Regions from separate parts of the Neobacillus terrisolis genome, predicted to be linked through region 1. Evidence: predicted binding sites of a transcription regulator. Region 1 holds the regulator's gene; each other region holds the start of a gene.
What was found. The regulator Rex, encoded in region 1, represses fermentation and respiration genes when NADH is low (regulators of the CRP and FNR family bind a similar motif). The targets are predictions, from matches to a motif close to TTGTGAAATATTTCACAA.
Positions count from the first base shown of each region.

Region 2: ACI48O_RS09325 (AtpZ/AtpI family protein) is a predicted target of Rex. The motif match lies at 2,537-2,554, and genes of this name have one in related genera.
Region 3: ACI48O_RS07050 (cytochrome c3 family protein) is a predicted target of Rex. The motif match lies at 2,586-2,603, and genes of this name have one in related genera.

Region 1 is NZ_JBKFGH010000047.1:3,397-8,744, forward strand. Features, by position in the region: gene ACI48O_RS22020 (ABC-F family ATP-binding cassette domain-containing protein) at 97-2,025, opposite strand; gene moaC (cyclic pyranopterin monophosphate synthase MoaC) at 2,170-2,664, shown strand; gene ACI48O_RS22030 (redox-sensing transcriptional repressor Rex) at 2,690-3,343, shown strand; gene ACI48O_RS22035 (YdiK family protein) at 3,360-3,575, opposite strand; gene ACI48O_RS22040 (CPBP family intramembrane glutamic endopeptidase) at 3,572-4,303, opposite strand; gene groES (co-chaperone GroES) at 4,595-4,882, shown strand; gene groL (chaperonin GroEL) at 4,949-5,348, shown strand, end outside.
Region 2 is NZ_JBKFGH010000013.1:155,466-160,813, reverse strand. Features, by position in the region: gene atpF (F0F1 ATP synthase subunit B) at 1-501, opposite strand, end outside; gene atpE (F0F1 ATP synthase subunit C) at 761-973, opposite strand; gene atpB (F0F1 ATP synthase subunit A) at 1,047-1,757, opposite strand; gene ACI48O_RS09330 (ATP synthase subunit I) at 1,778-2,152, opposite strand; gene ACI48O_RS09325 (AtpZ/AtpI family protein) at 2,155-2,379, opposite strand; gene ACI48O_RS09320 (S8 family serine peptidase) at 2,770-5,214, opposite strand.
Region 3 is NZ_JBKFGH010000008.1:292,465-297,812, reverse strand. Features, by position in the region: gene secA (preprotein translocase subunit SecA) at 1-2,299, opposite strand, end outside; gene ACI48O_RS07050 (cytochrome c3 family protein) at 2,701-4,047, shown strand; gene ACI48O_RS07045 (cytochrome c3 family protein) at 4,178-5,348, shown strand, end outside.

The sequences.
Region 1 (5,348 bases):
CGAAACTTGTTGAAAAATGTAAAAATATGAAAAATAAACACAAATAGCGAATGATCGATGAATCATCCAGCCATTTGTGTTTAATAGAAATGTTTATTAATCTTCGGCTAACTCAGCCCATTCTTCCATTAATTCTTCAAGCTCAAGCTTAGCCTGTTCATTTTCCCCGTTTAATTGGGCTACTTTTTCATGGTCTTGATAGACCTCGGGGTCACATAATAATTGATCGTTTGTAGAAATCACCGTTTCTAAAGCCTCAATCCGCGCCTCGATTTCCTCGATACGGCGTTTGCGCTGCCGCTCTAATTTTTTGGTTTCCTTGTCCTGTTGATAACTATTTTTTGCCGGGATAGGATCCTGTGCAGTATTCTTTCCCTTTGTCTCTGTTTCTAACGCTTTTAGTTCTTCAAGCTCGAGCTTTTTCTCAATATAGTAGTCATAATCTCCCAAGTATTCGGTGGCTCCGCTTTTACTTAATTCAAGGACCTTGGTGACGATGCGATTGATAAAATAACGGTCATGGGAGACAAATAGAATCGTTCCAGGATAATCAATTAATGCATTTTCCAATACTTCTTTACTGTCTAAGTCTAAGTGGTTGGTCGGTTCGTCGAGGATGAGGAAATTGGCTTTTTGCATCATTAATTTTGCAAGGGCCAGCCGGGCTTTTTCCCCACCACTTAAAGTCGAGACGATTTTTAACACATCATCGCCGGAGAATAAAAAATTACCTAATACGGTTCGAACTTCTTTTTCACTTTTTAAAGGGTACTCGTCCCATAGTTCATTGAGGACTCGTTTATTTGATGTTAATTCCGCTTGCTCCTGATCGTAGTAACCGATCGTAATATTGGAGCCGTACCGAAAATCGCCAGCTAGCAGATTCAGCTTTTGGACGATTGTTTTTAAAAGGGTAGACTTTCCGACCCCGTTAGGGCCAACTAGTGCGATGCTTTCCCCTCGTGTAATTCGGAAGGAAATATTTTCAGCTACTTTTTCGTTATCATAGCCCACTGCGACAGCATTGACATTAAGGACTTCATTACCGCTCTGCTTTTCTATATCAAAAGAAAACGTTGCTGATTTTTCGTTTCCGGCGGGCCGATTCATGACATCCATTCGATCGAGTTGTTTACGGCGGCTTTGAGCCCGTTTCGTTGTCGAAGCACGAGCGAGATTGCGAGCAATAAAGTCTTGTAATTTTGCAATTTCATCTTGTTGCTTTTCAAACATTTTTAACTCGCGTTCATAGTTTTCAGCTTTTTGTTGTAAATACGAGCTATAGTTTCCAACGTATTTCATAATTTGCTGCCGCGACATTTCGTAAACCTGGTTAACGACCTTGTCCAAAAAGTAGCGGTCATGGGAAACGATCAAGATAGCCCCTTCATAATTTTGTAAATATTGCTCCAACCAAGACAATGTATCGATGTCTAAATGGTTGGTAGGTTCGTCTAAAATAAGAATATCCGGTTTTGTTAACAATAGCTTACCAAGGGCCAGCCGTGTTTTTTGTCCACCGCTAAGGCTGGAAATCTTTGTTGTATAATCAAAGCTATGGAAATTTAATCCATGCAATACAGAACGGATATCGGCTTCGTATTGATAGCCTCCCAAGTCTTTAAATTGGGTTTGGAGAAGATCGTAATCTTTTAATAATCTTTCATATACGGAGGTATTATTAAAGATTGCTGGGTCCGACATTTGTAACTCAAAATGTCGTAATTTCTGCTCAAGGTTTTGTAAGGATTCAAATACGGTAAGCATTTCTTCCCAAATCGACAATGTTGATTCAAGTCCGGTATTTTGCGCTAAATAACCGATGGTTACTTCCTTTGGCTTCATGATTTCTCCGGAATCATACGACATGTGTCCGGCGATAATTTTAAGTAAGGTTGATTTTCCTGCCCCGTTTCGACCAACTAATGCAATTCTGTCACGGGTTTGTACTTCAAGTTTTATATTCGATAAAATAAGATCTGCGCCATAAAATTTATTTAATTGGTTAACCTGCAATAATATCATGATATTCACCTCAACTACGATAGAGTAAGTGTAACGTATTCCTGGCATATCATCAATAACCGTAACATGTGAAGAAAAATACAAGTTTGATTCACACTTCATGGAAAAAATAGTGTATCATTCATAAAGAGAGGTGTTGTATGCATGGGAGAATTTACTCATTTTAATGAAGAAGGCCGTGCGAAAATGGTCGATGTAAGCAGTAAACCGGAAACTGTTCGAACGGCAGAAGCCCATTCAAGTATCACTGTAAGCAGTGAAATATATGAGAGAATCACCAATAATGAAATGAAAAAAGGGGATGTTCTTGCGGTAGCACAGGTAGCAGCAGTAATGGCCTGCAAGAAGACGTGGGAGATCATTCCGATGTGTCATCCTATTCCGTTAAATGGTGTCGATGTTTCTTTTTCATGGGAAAAAGAAAATGATGAATATACATTGCTCATTTCAGCGAAGGTGAAAACAAAAGGAAATACTGGTGTCGAAATGGAAGCGTTAACAGCTGCGTCGGTTTGTGCGTTAACGGTTTATGATATGTGCAAAGCCGTAGATAAAGGCATGGTAATTGGAAAAACATATCTGATCGAAAAAACCGGTGGAAAAAATGGGGACTTTCGTAGAGAGAACCGTGTGAAATAATCTTAAATGGGAGAGGCGTGTTGACATGTCGAATGACAATACAACCAAAATTCCACAAGCCACTGCAAAGAGATTACCACTGTATTATCGTTTTTTGAAAAATTTACATTCATCAGGTAAACAGCGTGTATCATCAGCAGAGCTAAGTGAAGCAGTTAAAGTTGACTCAGCAACGATTCGACGGGATTTTTCTTATTTTGGCGCATTAGGGAAAAAGGGCTATGGCTACAATGTTAACTATTTGCTAACCTTTTTTCGAAAAACGCTGGATCAGGACGAACTGACGAAGGTTGCGTTAATTGGTGTCGGGAATCTAGGAACGGCATTTTTAAATTACAATTTCTTAAAAAATAATAATACAAAGATTGAAATCGCATTTGATGTAGATGAGGCGAAGGTCGGCACAAAAATTGGAGATGTACCCGTTTACCATATGGATGATTTAGAGCAAAAGATCGAAGAAGAGGATATTCAAGTGGCCATTTTAACGATACCTGCTCCTGTGGCCCAAACTACTACGGATCGGCTCGCATCTGTAAACATTAAAGGGATTCTAAATTTTACACCTGCTCGATTAAATGTCCCTTCAAGCATTCGAGTTCATCATATTGATTTAGCGGTAGAATTACAATCACTCGTCTATTTCTTAAAGCATTATCCAAATAGCACAGAAGAATAATCAAAAAATGAGCCCGTTATCTAGGCTCATTTTTATTTTGGGTTATTTTTCTTAATTTAAAGTAAAGGGCTACCAATTTTAGCCCAGAGCCGAAATCAAATGTGGCGAGGAGGACAAGGATGATACTAAAGAAATCCCAGCCATATTGATTAACATTATCAATCGCAAAATAGGTAAATAAACAAGCTAAAACAATATGAATACTTCCGGTAAGCAAAGGTGATTGTATCATAAAAATCCTCCGATAAAGCTTTGAATTTTTTCTGATTGTTCAATGAGCCGATCGATATCCTCTTTATACACAGTTTGGATCAGCACAACGAGCGTGTTCATTGAAACATGGGCAAAGATGGGTACGATAATTCGCTTTGTTTTTACATAAAGATAGGCAAAGGTAAAGCCCATCGCTGAATATAACAAAGTATGCTCCGGTTCCATGTGAGCTAAAGAAAAAATAACGGAGCTTATGAGAGCAGATAAAAAGAAATTCAGTCGTTGATAAAGAGCTCCAAAAATAATTTTTCGAAAAACAATTTCCTCTAAAATAGGTCCGATGATCGAGCTGATTAAAATAATAACTGGAAAGCTTTCGATCACGGTTAATATTTGTTGGGTATTATCCGAGCCTATTTTGATTCCTAGCATCGCTTCAATATTGGCTGCAACTTGTTGAGCAAATAAGGCAAGAAAAACACCGGAAATGGCCCAGAAGATCGACAAGGATATACTAGCTTGATTCCGTTCTAACCTAGTCGTAAATTCACCGCGCAAAACCCAAAGCACAAGGATAAGGGATACAGTAAAGCTTGTGACAAGCCAAATCGGAACGGCCAGTATTTTCATTTCGCTCGCTGAATATCCAAATAGAGTCCCAATGTAGGCGGTTAAGGGTAAACCAACAAGACTAGACAATTGTAGAGTTAAAAAGATAATAATGACGATCCAATACTCTTTTTTCAAATTATGCTTCTCCTTAAAAAAACTAATGAACTAAGCTCAATTGTACAAATTATCAAGGGTAGATACAAATGAATAAGATTTGTAGAAAAAATTTTTTGCCAATATGGATAAAAACGGTAATAAGATGCATACTTTATAAGGTTGAGAAAAGCATGGACCAAAATAAAAAAAATTTACCATCTCTCTTGCAAAAGATGGTGCAATTATTTATTATAATAATTGTGTTAGCACTCGATAGAGGAGAGTGCTAATAAATAATAATCTACATATTATTTGAGGAGGTTGTTTCTCTTGTTAAAGCCAATTGGTGATCGTATTGTTATTGAGCTTGTTCAGTCAGAGGAAAAAACTGCAAGCGGTATTGTTCTACCGGACACTGCTAAAGAAAAGCCACAAGAAGGAAAAGTAATTGCTGTTGGTTCAGGTCGTGTTCTTGACAGTGGAGAGCGTGTGGCAGTAGAGGTTGCTGTAGGCGATCGCATTATCTTCTCAAAATACTCCGGTACAGAAGTGAAATACCAAGGTACTGAATATTTAATTCTACGTGAAAGCGATATTCTTGCTGTAGTAGGCCAATAATCATTGATCTGTCACGATCATGACTAATAATAAGATAAACGAAGATTAAGAGGAGGTTATTAAACGATGGCAAAAGAAATTAAATTCAGTGAAGACGCACGTCGCTCAATGCTTCGCGGTGTTGATACTCTTGCAAATGCAGTAAAAGTAACTCTTGGACCTAAAGGACGCAACGTGGTTCTTGAGAAAAAATTTGGTTCTCCGTTAATTACAAATGACGGTGTAACAATCGCTAAAGAAATCGAATTAGAAGATGCTTTTGAAAATATGGGTGCTAAGCTTGTTGCTGAAGTTGCAAGCAAAACAAACGATGTAGCCGGTGACGGTACTACAACTGCAACCGTTCTTGCTCAAGCAATGATCCGTGAAGGTCTTAAAAACGTAACAGCTGGTGCAAACCCAATGGGTATCCGCAAAGGGATTGAAAAAGCGGTAGCAGTAGCTGTTGAAGAATTAAAAGCTATTT
Region 2 (5,348 bases), on a different contig from region 1:
ATATTCACTGATAAGCTTTTCTTGATCAGCTGCGGTTAATTCTTTTTCAATAACCTTCGATGCAATCATTACTGATAAAGTAGCGACTTGCTCACGAATAGCTGTAACAGCTTTTTCTTTTTGCTGTTCGATTTCGATTCTTGCAGCTACTTTAATGCGTTCAGATTCTGCACGAGCAGCTTCGATAATTTCTTCACGTTGAACATCGCCTTGTTTTTTCGCATTTTCAATTAATACGTGCGCTTCTTGACGAGCTTCTTTTAAAAGAGCTCTTTGCTCTTCTAAAATTTTGTTAGCCTCAGCACGGCTTTTTTCAGCTGCATCAATTTGACCAGCAACGTGGTCTTCACGCTGTTTCATGATGCCCATTAACGGACCCCATGCGTACTTCTTCAATAATGCTAACAAGATGATAAACATTGCTAATTGGAAAATGATGTCTCCACCATTAATACCGTGAGCAGCTTCAGTTGCTCCTAATACTAAATTACTTGTTAACACCCTCGATTCACTCCCTTCAAGAGTCGTTCACTTACAAACTGTAAGGTCATGTATATGAAACCGTTTATTTTGTCAAAGTTAAATCAAAAATGCATGTCGCTCTCTCAAGGCCGAAGCCGAGTAAGACCGAATCGCTTTAAAGATTGACTGTGACGAGTTCACCCTAAAGCTTTAAGTGTTCGTCAAATGGACATAAGAGAATGGCGAAGGTTCTCATGGAATGATCTTCGCCATTATTGAACGTCTTGCTTCGTAAAAATTATTGACCTTGAACCATGAACGCGATAACAACCGCGATGATAGGAATCGCTTCTACTAACGCAACCCCGATGAACATTGTAGTTTGTAACATACCGCGTGCTTCTGGTTGACGCGCGATACCTTCTACTGTACGAGATACGATAAGACCGTTACCGATACCAGCACCTAGTGCTGCTAAACCAATTGCGATTGCTGCTGCTAAAAGACCCATTATTAAGTTTCTCCTTCAATTATGTGAAAAAATAGAATTTTTTTAAGATGCTCATGGCTGAACATCGTATATATTAATGGTCATGACTCACTTTGTGAGACAGATAAACCATCGTTAACATTGTAAAAATAAATGCCTGGATTGCACCAACAAAGATTGAGAATCCTTGCCATGCAAGCATTGGAACAATAGCTGCTATCGTACCACCTACACCGGTGGCAAGACCACTTGCAAGTAGACCTAACAAAATTTCACCTGCATAAATATTCCCGTAAAGACGCAGACCAAGAGTCAGCGTGTTGGCAAACTCTTCAATAATCTTAATTGGGAACATGAACGCAAACGGCTTAAGGAATTCTTTCCCGTATGCCGCAGTACCTTTCATCTTCACACCATAATAATGTGATAAACCTACTACCATAGTAGCCAAGGTCAAGGTTACGACTGGATCGGCTGTTGGTGATTTCCACCACAGTGTACCATCAATAACAATAGAGAATGGAAGTCCTAACATATTGGAAACAAACACGTACATGATGATTGTAATTCCGAGAATGTGGAATCTTCCACCGGTTTTCCAATCCATTGTGCTGTCAATAATGTTTTTAACAAAATCCATAATCCATTCAAAGAAGTTTTGCATTCCGGTCGGCTTCATCTCTAGTTTTCGAGTTGCCAGAATGGCAATTAGAAAAACTATCACACTTGCGACCGTAATCATCAAAACATTGGCTAAATTAAAATTCAGCCCAAGAAACGTAACTATTGGAGCTTCATGATGCACAGTATCACCTCTCTTCCGCGCTATTTATGTGAATGTAAAGATTGAAGAAAAAAATCTATCATAATGACAATGTAAGATGTCATTAATCCCAAAACAACAGAAATAAGATGAAGCGAATCAGGATATTTGAGAGCAATCATTACTGCCAATGCGGCCGTAGCCATCCGCGAAAAAGATCCAAGTGAACGAACCTTTTTCCCTTGCAAAACTGCATCACCAAACTTGTCCGTTTTTCGAACCATCAACCATAAATTAAACAAGCTCAGGCTTGTCCCAAGCACCAGCCCTAAGAAAACGGACTGATACGGAGTAAAACCCCAGCCAAGAACATAGAGAGATAATAAGAAGAATATGTACTTTCTTTGCCTCGTGTACATTACTTTAATTTCAGACATGACTACTTATCCCCTGAGAAGAATTGATTAACGAGGCGGATCATAGCAAATACCCCAGCTGCAAGACCGATTAGTAAGCCGATAATAAGGAATAACGGCGTTGTTCCTAGCCAATGATCCAGGGCTCTCCCGGAAAATATTCCAACTAAAATGGATCCAACTAATGCTGATAAAATCCCAGTCATTAAGGCATAAGCTTGAAAAGGGTGACGGTTATTTTTTCGCATGCAAACACATCCTCTCTTTAAGAGAATGGTAACTTGGTTGTAGAGTTTTGCACAATCGACTGCGTTGTTTTTACCAATTTTGTAGAAAAATCTTGCGGTTTTTGTTGAAGTTCTTGTAGATTGTTGTAAAGTCTTGCTCAAAATAACAATGTTTTAAATGTGTAAAAATTCACTACTTATCATGTAAACCCTATCATTCACACCCTTTGTTAGCATACAATAGCCCCCATGCAATGTCAATGTTAAATAAGGAAATAAGTCACAATTCCGACAATAATTTTGAAAAATTAATAATTTTTAATTAATAAAATTATTCTAATAATATTAGTTGCTGGTTGTCATCAAGCCCTATTTTTGATTCATTTACGGTTTGATGACAACTCGTCTTGTTTATTTTACAAGTTTTGTATTTTTTTCGAACGGACTTTCCTCACTTTTCGACAAAATTTCAATCATTGTTTCAATCATATCTTCTCTGCCCTGCTTTTTAGCAAACACCTTAGCTACATATAATCCTTCAGCCGGGAGAAGATCGACATTCACTTCATTCTTAAGTACGCCTTTTGCCACCTTCCTTCTCCAATCTAAGTAACCAACAAATTGGTGGTTACCAGGATGAAAAAGGGCAATTCCAAATTCGTCTGCCCCGCCGGGTAAGTAAACCTCATATCGGTATGTCTTTTCTTTATCGGCTAACCCAAATTCAAACCCCATCACTCTTGGATAATCCGGCTCTTCTACTACATACAGATACGGAATGTTGATTCGATTTGCGCCTTCATTTAATTGAAGATATCCGTCGTATATCTTTTTCGTAAAATGCTCCGGTTGGACGGTCATGTCAATCGTGACGGTCTTTTCTTCATCTGGCATTAAGGTGACCGATAACGGGAAGTGCCAATTAATACCCTCCTCAGTTTTTGGTATTGTAAAATAATAATTTTTTTTCGAGCTACTGATATTTTTTATTTTTAAACTCGCTTGATGTTGATGCAGTTTATCGCTGAGCTGAAATTTCCCAAATTGAAGTGAAGCCGGTTGGACAAGCGACTCTGTTTTTATCGCTTGAACGGGCTGAATTCTGCCAGACCCTTGTTCAAATGTTTTGTATGGTTCGCTTTTTTGATTTGTAATTGGTTTGGCTGTGTTCATCAATGAAGCTTTTATTTCGTCCGGCCCCCATTCTGGATGGGCCTGCTTAATGAGGGCACAGGCACCCGCAACATGCGGGGCAGCCATGCTTGTTCCCTGCAGTTCCAAATATCCGCCTGGTATTGTTGAGTTTATTGCCACTCCAGGCGCAATGACATCAGGCTTAATTTCCCAGGTAACGGTCACCGGACCCCTCGAGCTAAAATCAGCAAGAATATCACTTTCTTCTATTAATATAGTCCTAGCTGTTTGAACGGTTTGTTTCCTTAATTGTTCGCCATCCTGTTTGGAAATTGCCATCACCGGTATCGAAACCATTTCCTCAAGATTTCCTGAGAAACTGCCTTTTGTATTATTAAAAATAATGACGCCTTTCGCTCCGGCTTTGGCTGCGTTTTTTGCTTTTTGAGTAAAGGTTAGCTCCCCCCTTTTGAGAAGAACGATTTTTCCTTTCACATTCTTTAATTCTTTAGTTCGCCCAAGGCCTCCATAAGTTAATTCAATCGCGGCTGTTTCGCTGTGATTCCACTCCGGTGATCCTTGGAGCGGTTCCAATCTAATTGTATGTTGGTTGGACAGTTGTAAGTACGGAATTTTCATCGGGGGTGTCGAGGCTCCAACCGAAATCGCCTTTGACGCTGTACCCGGTGAACCGACGGTCCAGCGGTTCGGTCCGGAATTTCCTGATGAAGTTACCGCGGTAACCCCCTTTTCAACGGCTTTGTTTAACGCAAGTGAGATTGGCAGGTCTGGGCCGTTTACACTGTTGCCGAGTGAGAGATTCAAAATATCGACCTTATCTTTAACGGCTTGCTCAATTGCGGCGATAACTTGCTCTGTCGTTCCGCTCCCACCTGGCCCAAGTGCCCGGTAAGCAATAAGCGATGCTTCCGGCGCCACCCCTTTAATTTTGCCATTCGCGGCAATAATCCCAGCAACGTGTGTCCCATGAAGGGTTGAACGACCGGGAATCCCTTTTGTCTCCATTGGATCTTTATCACCATCTACAAAATCGTGCCCACCCTTGAAGTTTGCTTTCAGGTCGGGATGGGTGTAATCAATCCCAGTATCAATGACGCCAACCGTAACCCCTTTTCCAGTGAGACGGCGGTTTTGGTTGTCGAATAAACCGCGGGCCTCATCGGCACCGATGATTTGGAGATTGGCATCGGTGGGGGTGGGGTTCTTGGTGGGAGTTATGCTGTTTTGGTTCGGACGGTTCTCGGTTAGGACGTTTTGGTTCTGGCTGGTTTCGGGTTTTATAGGTCCGATTTTCGTGATTGGATTCGGGCATGGCTTCGGGCATGGCTTCGGGTTTATTTCGATTGGGCGCACTGGCAGAGTTGCATTTTCTGTTTGATAGGTTACTACTGATGAAACATCGATAATATTGGGTTGCTGTTTGGCTAATTGCTCAAGGGCACGTGCTGGACCTTTTACCGAAAATCCATTTAAAACATGCTCAAAAACGTACCTAAGCTTTAGTTCCGGGTATTTTTCCAATATTTGTCGCGGCGATTGCGGTTTGTTAAGAGTAACAATGGCGATTTTTTCGGTTTCCGGGCTTTCAGTTGGGATAGGTGGATGGTTCAGGGATTGGGCTTGAGTGTTCATGGTTTTGGTTTGGGGGCTTAGCACGCTAATCAAAATAACAAAAAGGATTAGTAGCGGTGGTGTGCGCATCAGGGGTGACCTCCTTTTTATTACATAGGTTTTTCTCATGGATGGTGAAATATGCAATTGGGATTTTTGGGTGATGGATAGTGGGTTGGGTTGGGTTTGATTGGGTTTGATTGGGTTGGACGGTTTGGGCGGTT
Region 3 (5,348 bases), on a different contig from region 1:
TCGATTCAACCATCGCTTCGAACATTGAGAAGCCTTCTTTTTGGTATTCCTGAAGCGGGTTGATTTGACCGTAAGCGCGCAGGTGAATCCCTTGACGAAGCTGATCCATCGCGTCGATGTGGTCCATCCATTTTGAGTCAACCGCACGAAGCACGATAACCTTCTCAAATTCACGCATTTGCTCTTCGGAAAGCTGCTCTTCTTTTTCAGCGTAACGCTGTTTTACTTTTTCAAAAATAAGATCCTTCATTTCTTCAGGGTCTTTACCTTGTAAATCAGCTAAGACGATGTCGCCCTCACGAAGCAGGTTGGCATGGACATAGTCGACGATTCCTTGCAGGTTCCATGCTTCCTCGTCCTCTGATTCCGGAGTATGAGCATCGACATTGCGGGAAATCGAAGCAATGATCATGTTTTGAACGATATCGCGAAGATTCTCGGACTCGAGCACGTCATTCCGTTGCTTGTAGATAATTTCACGCTGCTGGCGCAATACATCGTCGTATTGAAGGAGCTGCTTACGAGCATCGAAGTTATTGCCCTCAACACGTTTTTGTGCAGATTCAACCGCACGCGAAACCATTTTACTTTGGATTGGCTGGGAATCATCCATTCCAAGTCGCTCCATCATTGATTTCATATTATCAGAGCCGAAACGGCGCATTAATTCATCTTCCATTGATAGGTAGAACTGAGTAACCCCAGGATCCCCTTGACGACCGGAACGTCCACGGAGCTGATTATCAATCCGGCGCGATTCATGGCGCTCAGTACCAACAACGGCAAGACCGCCAAGTTCGATTACACCTTCACCAAGCTTAATGTCCGTACCACGACCGGCCATGTTTGTCGCGATCGTAACAGCACCTTTTTGACCTGCTTCGACGATAATTTCCGCTTCACGGAAATGGTTTTTCGCGTTCAAGACGTTATGCTTAATTCCTTTTTTCACTAACATATTAGAAATTAATTCAGACGTTTCGATCGCCACCGTACCAACGAGCACAGGCTGCCCTTTTTTATGGCGATCCACGATATCCTCGACAACGGCACGGAATTTTCCATCCATTGAGGCGTAAATTAAATCTGGACGGTCATCACGAACGATCGGTCTGTTCGTTGGAATGACGACAACGTTCATATTATAGATATTCCGGAATTCTTCTTCCTCAGTCTTCGCTGTACCGGTCATCCCGGCCAGCTTTTCGTACATCCGGAAGTAGTTCTGGAACGTAATCGTCGCCAAGGTCATGCTTTCGTTTTGAATTTCAAGACCTTCTTTAGCTTCGATCGCCTGATGAAGTCCTTCGCTATAGCGGCGGCCCTTCATCAAACGGCCCGTGAATTGGTCAACGATAATAATTTCGCCCTCTTGCACAACATAGTCTACATCAAGATGCATACTCACATTGGCTTTCAGCGCTTGATTAATATGATGGTTCAAGGTCACGTGCGAGTAATCAAACAGGTTATCGATTCCAAACGCTTTTTCAGCCTTGGTGATCCCTTCTTCTGTCAGCATAACGCCCTTTGTTTTTACATCGTACGTATAATCAGCTTCATTTTTTAACGTACGGACAAAGGCATTGGCTTGAATATATAAGGCTGCTGACTTTTGCGCAGAACCGGAAATGATCAACGGCGTCCGGGCTTCATCAATTAGGATGGAGTCAACCTCGTCAATGACCGCATAGTTAAGCGGACGCTGAACCTTTTGCTCTTTGTAAAGAACCATGTTGTCGCGCAAATAGTCAAAACCGTATTCATTGTTCGTTCCATACGTGATATCAGCAGCATATGCTTCCTGCTTTTCTTCCCTAGACATACCATTTAGATTAAGACCCACGCTTAGGCCAAGGAATTCGTAAAGCTGACCCATTTCATTGGCGTCACGGCTTGCCAAATATTCGTTGACCGTTACAACGTGAACGCCTTTTCCAGAAAGAGCATTCAAATAAACGGGCATTGTTGATGTTAACGTTTTACCTTCCCCTGTTTTCATCTCAGAGATGTTCCCTTCATGAAGAGCAACGCCCCCCATCAGCTGAACAGGATAAGGATATAAACCTAATACACGGCGCGCACCCTCGCGGACAACCGCAAATGCTTCGACTAGAAGGTCGTCGAGTGATTCACCGTTTTGATAACGTTCTTTAAACTCCGCTGTTTTCTCACGAAGTTGGTCGTCAGACAGCTTTTCAGTTTCAGCTGCCAGAGCTTCAATTTGGTCCGCCTTTTTCGTAAGACGTTTCAAGTCGCGCTTATTTTGATCAAACACTTTATTTAAAATACCAAGCATGCAAAAACGCTCCTTTATTGGATTGGGAATGTACAGTTATTTATGTAGGATTTCGCTTTATTCAAGCCAAATCCTTTCGAAATAATTCGATTAATTTCTTACTAATATTATCACTTCCGATATAGGGTGACAACTTAAGGAGAAAATCAAATGTTAAGAATACGTTAATACGTTTGAGTTCTGTAAAAAGTTTCAATTTCTATTCACAATTCTCTTATATATTGAGTTTTACACATATATCCAGTTATTTACTTTTTATAAAGTGTAAATAGTTTAATAGTCAGAATTGATAAATTATTCACAAAATGTCCATTAGAAGAAGTGCCATATCTTGTAAGATACTATAGGTAGAATGTCTTATTTTTTCATTATAAAGAGAGAAATATAGAGGGGTGATTAAAATGGCTTTTTGGAATAGGAGAAAGAAAGGGCCGCCGGATGAAAATCCAGAAGCTAAAAAAGTAGGATTTATACGGAGGCAGTGGCGAAAGCTTAGAGCAGTTGATTGGAAGAATCCAGTTAACCGTTGGAAATTATTATTCGTTCTTTTGATTGTCTGTATTGGCGGGCTTGGATTTGTCGGCGGGGCAATTGCCTTTACCAATAGTCCATCTTTCTGTAAGGCCTGTCATGAGATGGCGCCGGAGCATGTAACGTTTGAAAAAAGTGCACATAATCAAATCACTTGCGTGCAATGTCATATTGCACCCGGAAATGTCGAAATGGTTTTACATAAAATTGGCTCTTTAAAAGAAGTTTACTACCATATTACTGGTGTTCCTGATCCGATCGTTCAGACCGTTGCTGTTTTGGATGAAAACTGTGAACAGTGTCATTCGAAAAACCGTCTCGTAACAGCGACCGGTGACCTCATCGTTAATCACGAGGGTCATATTAAAGAAGGTATTCCATGTGTTGTCTGTCATAGCGGGGTTGCCCATGCGAAAGTGGTTGAGCGTGGCATTAACGGTTCCGAAACGTATGATAAGTGGACAATGGAAAACTCAGATAAATTGATGAGTTCAAAATATATGAATCCAAATATGGGAACATGTATCGATTGTCATGACCAAGTAAACCAAGGCAAGAAACCGTGGAAGGACTATTCATACCAGATTCCTGAAAATCCTCATGCTGAAGGGCACGGCGATAAGAAAGAGGGCAATGAAGCGGAAGCTGCAACACTTAGCGCCTCAGAAGAAGAGCAAAAGAGCAAAGAAGCTACCCAGGAAATCATCTTACAGGCTATTGGTAAGCAAAAAACAGATGTTAAGCTATCAATGGAATGCTTTACCTGTCACCAAGAAATTAACACACCACAAAACCATGATATTGCCGAATGGAATCAAAATCATGGTGGCTACGCTTTCCAAGAACTTGATAAATGTATGAATTGTCATCAGGATGAAAAATGGATCAAGCATTTTGAAAAGCAAGATATCGAACAGCTACTTAAAACTAGCACTGATAAAGAAAAATATACTGCGAATATGATTCAGGTAAAAGATCAATCTCGTCAAAATCATTTCTGCAGCACCTGTCACGCCAACCGTCCTCCAGGACATGTCGACAGTGACACATGGTTAACTGCCCATGCACCAAAGGCACAAACTAACGAAGAAAAGGCAAACTGTTATGTCTGTCATGATCGAGAAAAACCAGATGAAAATGCGACAGATATTAAAGCACCGACAGACGTTTACTGTCAGTTCTGTCACCGTACTGGATTTAAGGGTGAAAAGCTTTAAACTATAAATCATAATATCCAAACCGCTTTACTGAAGGGGTACAACTTAGATATTCATAGTTGTACCCCTTTTTTGTCATCTCAAAATCTCTTAAACGAATAGAGAGTATGAGAAGGGGGGGCTTTTGGAAATGAGGAACTTTAAATTTAGATTTTCATTTATCCTGTTAATTTTATTAGTATTATTGCTTTTTGTCGTTTCAAAGGTTATTTCACCAACCATCCAAGTTGTAGTTAAGCAAACTAAGGTTACACAGCAAATAAATAAAACGGCCACACAGGATGTTTCAGATCAAGTTCACATTGAATTTCAAAACAATACCAACTCATGCAGGAGCTGCCATGAACCCATCACAACTGTTTGGAGCAACCACTTTTACTCCAATGGGGTGTATCCAACTTGTACAGCCTGTCACGATGGTTCCTTAGGAATCTATGATGTGTTTATTGGAAATGATTCTTCCGGGAGTTTCGGCGGCTCTTATTCTGGGAATATGTCCATTCACAATGTAAATTCTGCCTTAAAAGACAAAGCGGCTCCTGGCGGAAACAGCGAAAGTGTAGAAGAAAACTGGACGGCCGATTTTTCTTGCGGCAGCTGTCATAACCCTCATGGTTCCTACTCTGACCGTTTATTAACAGCAAATCCAAACAACATGGGGAACGTAACGGCTGACAAAGGTGGGAAAAGACTAATAGGAGTCCCGATAGTAAATACTTTGGTCGGTTCTACCGCCAGTTATGTTTTATTAAAATCTACCTTAATAAGTGATCCATCTATATCCTATCCCAATGCTTCTGTTGGACCAGAGTATGTGAAAAAGGGGTTGGTCAAAGGAGATGTGGTCATTCAGCTTTATAAGAAGGACGGCTCAACATATGTTGCAGAAAAAGATCCTTGGTTAACTGGATTCGACTGGTCATCTGGACAAGCTAATAAAGTTTATTGGACTGCATTCTATGAATCTACTGATTCCCCTCCATTACTTCATGCCGGCATGCTTAAAGAAGGGGTCATTCTAGGAAATGGCTTTATTGCAGCTAAGGCAAATCTTGCAGACACACTGTTTCCAGCAAATATTTCAATCGCAAACATTTCACGTGCCTATGTAGTTAAGCTTGACGTTGAACCAAGTACGGAACCTAAATACTCAGCATTTCATGAGACAGCGACAAATATTTCAACTCTTTGGACCGCTAACGATGGTCGGGGCAAAGCGATGTCCGCTTTCTGTTCTACATGCCACACAGATTATCTAGCTAAATCAGGTTCATTAACGGGAATATTTAGCCACGCGTATC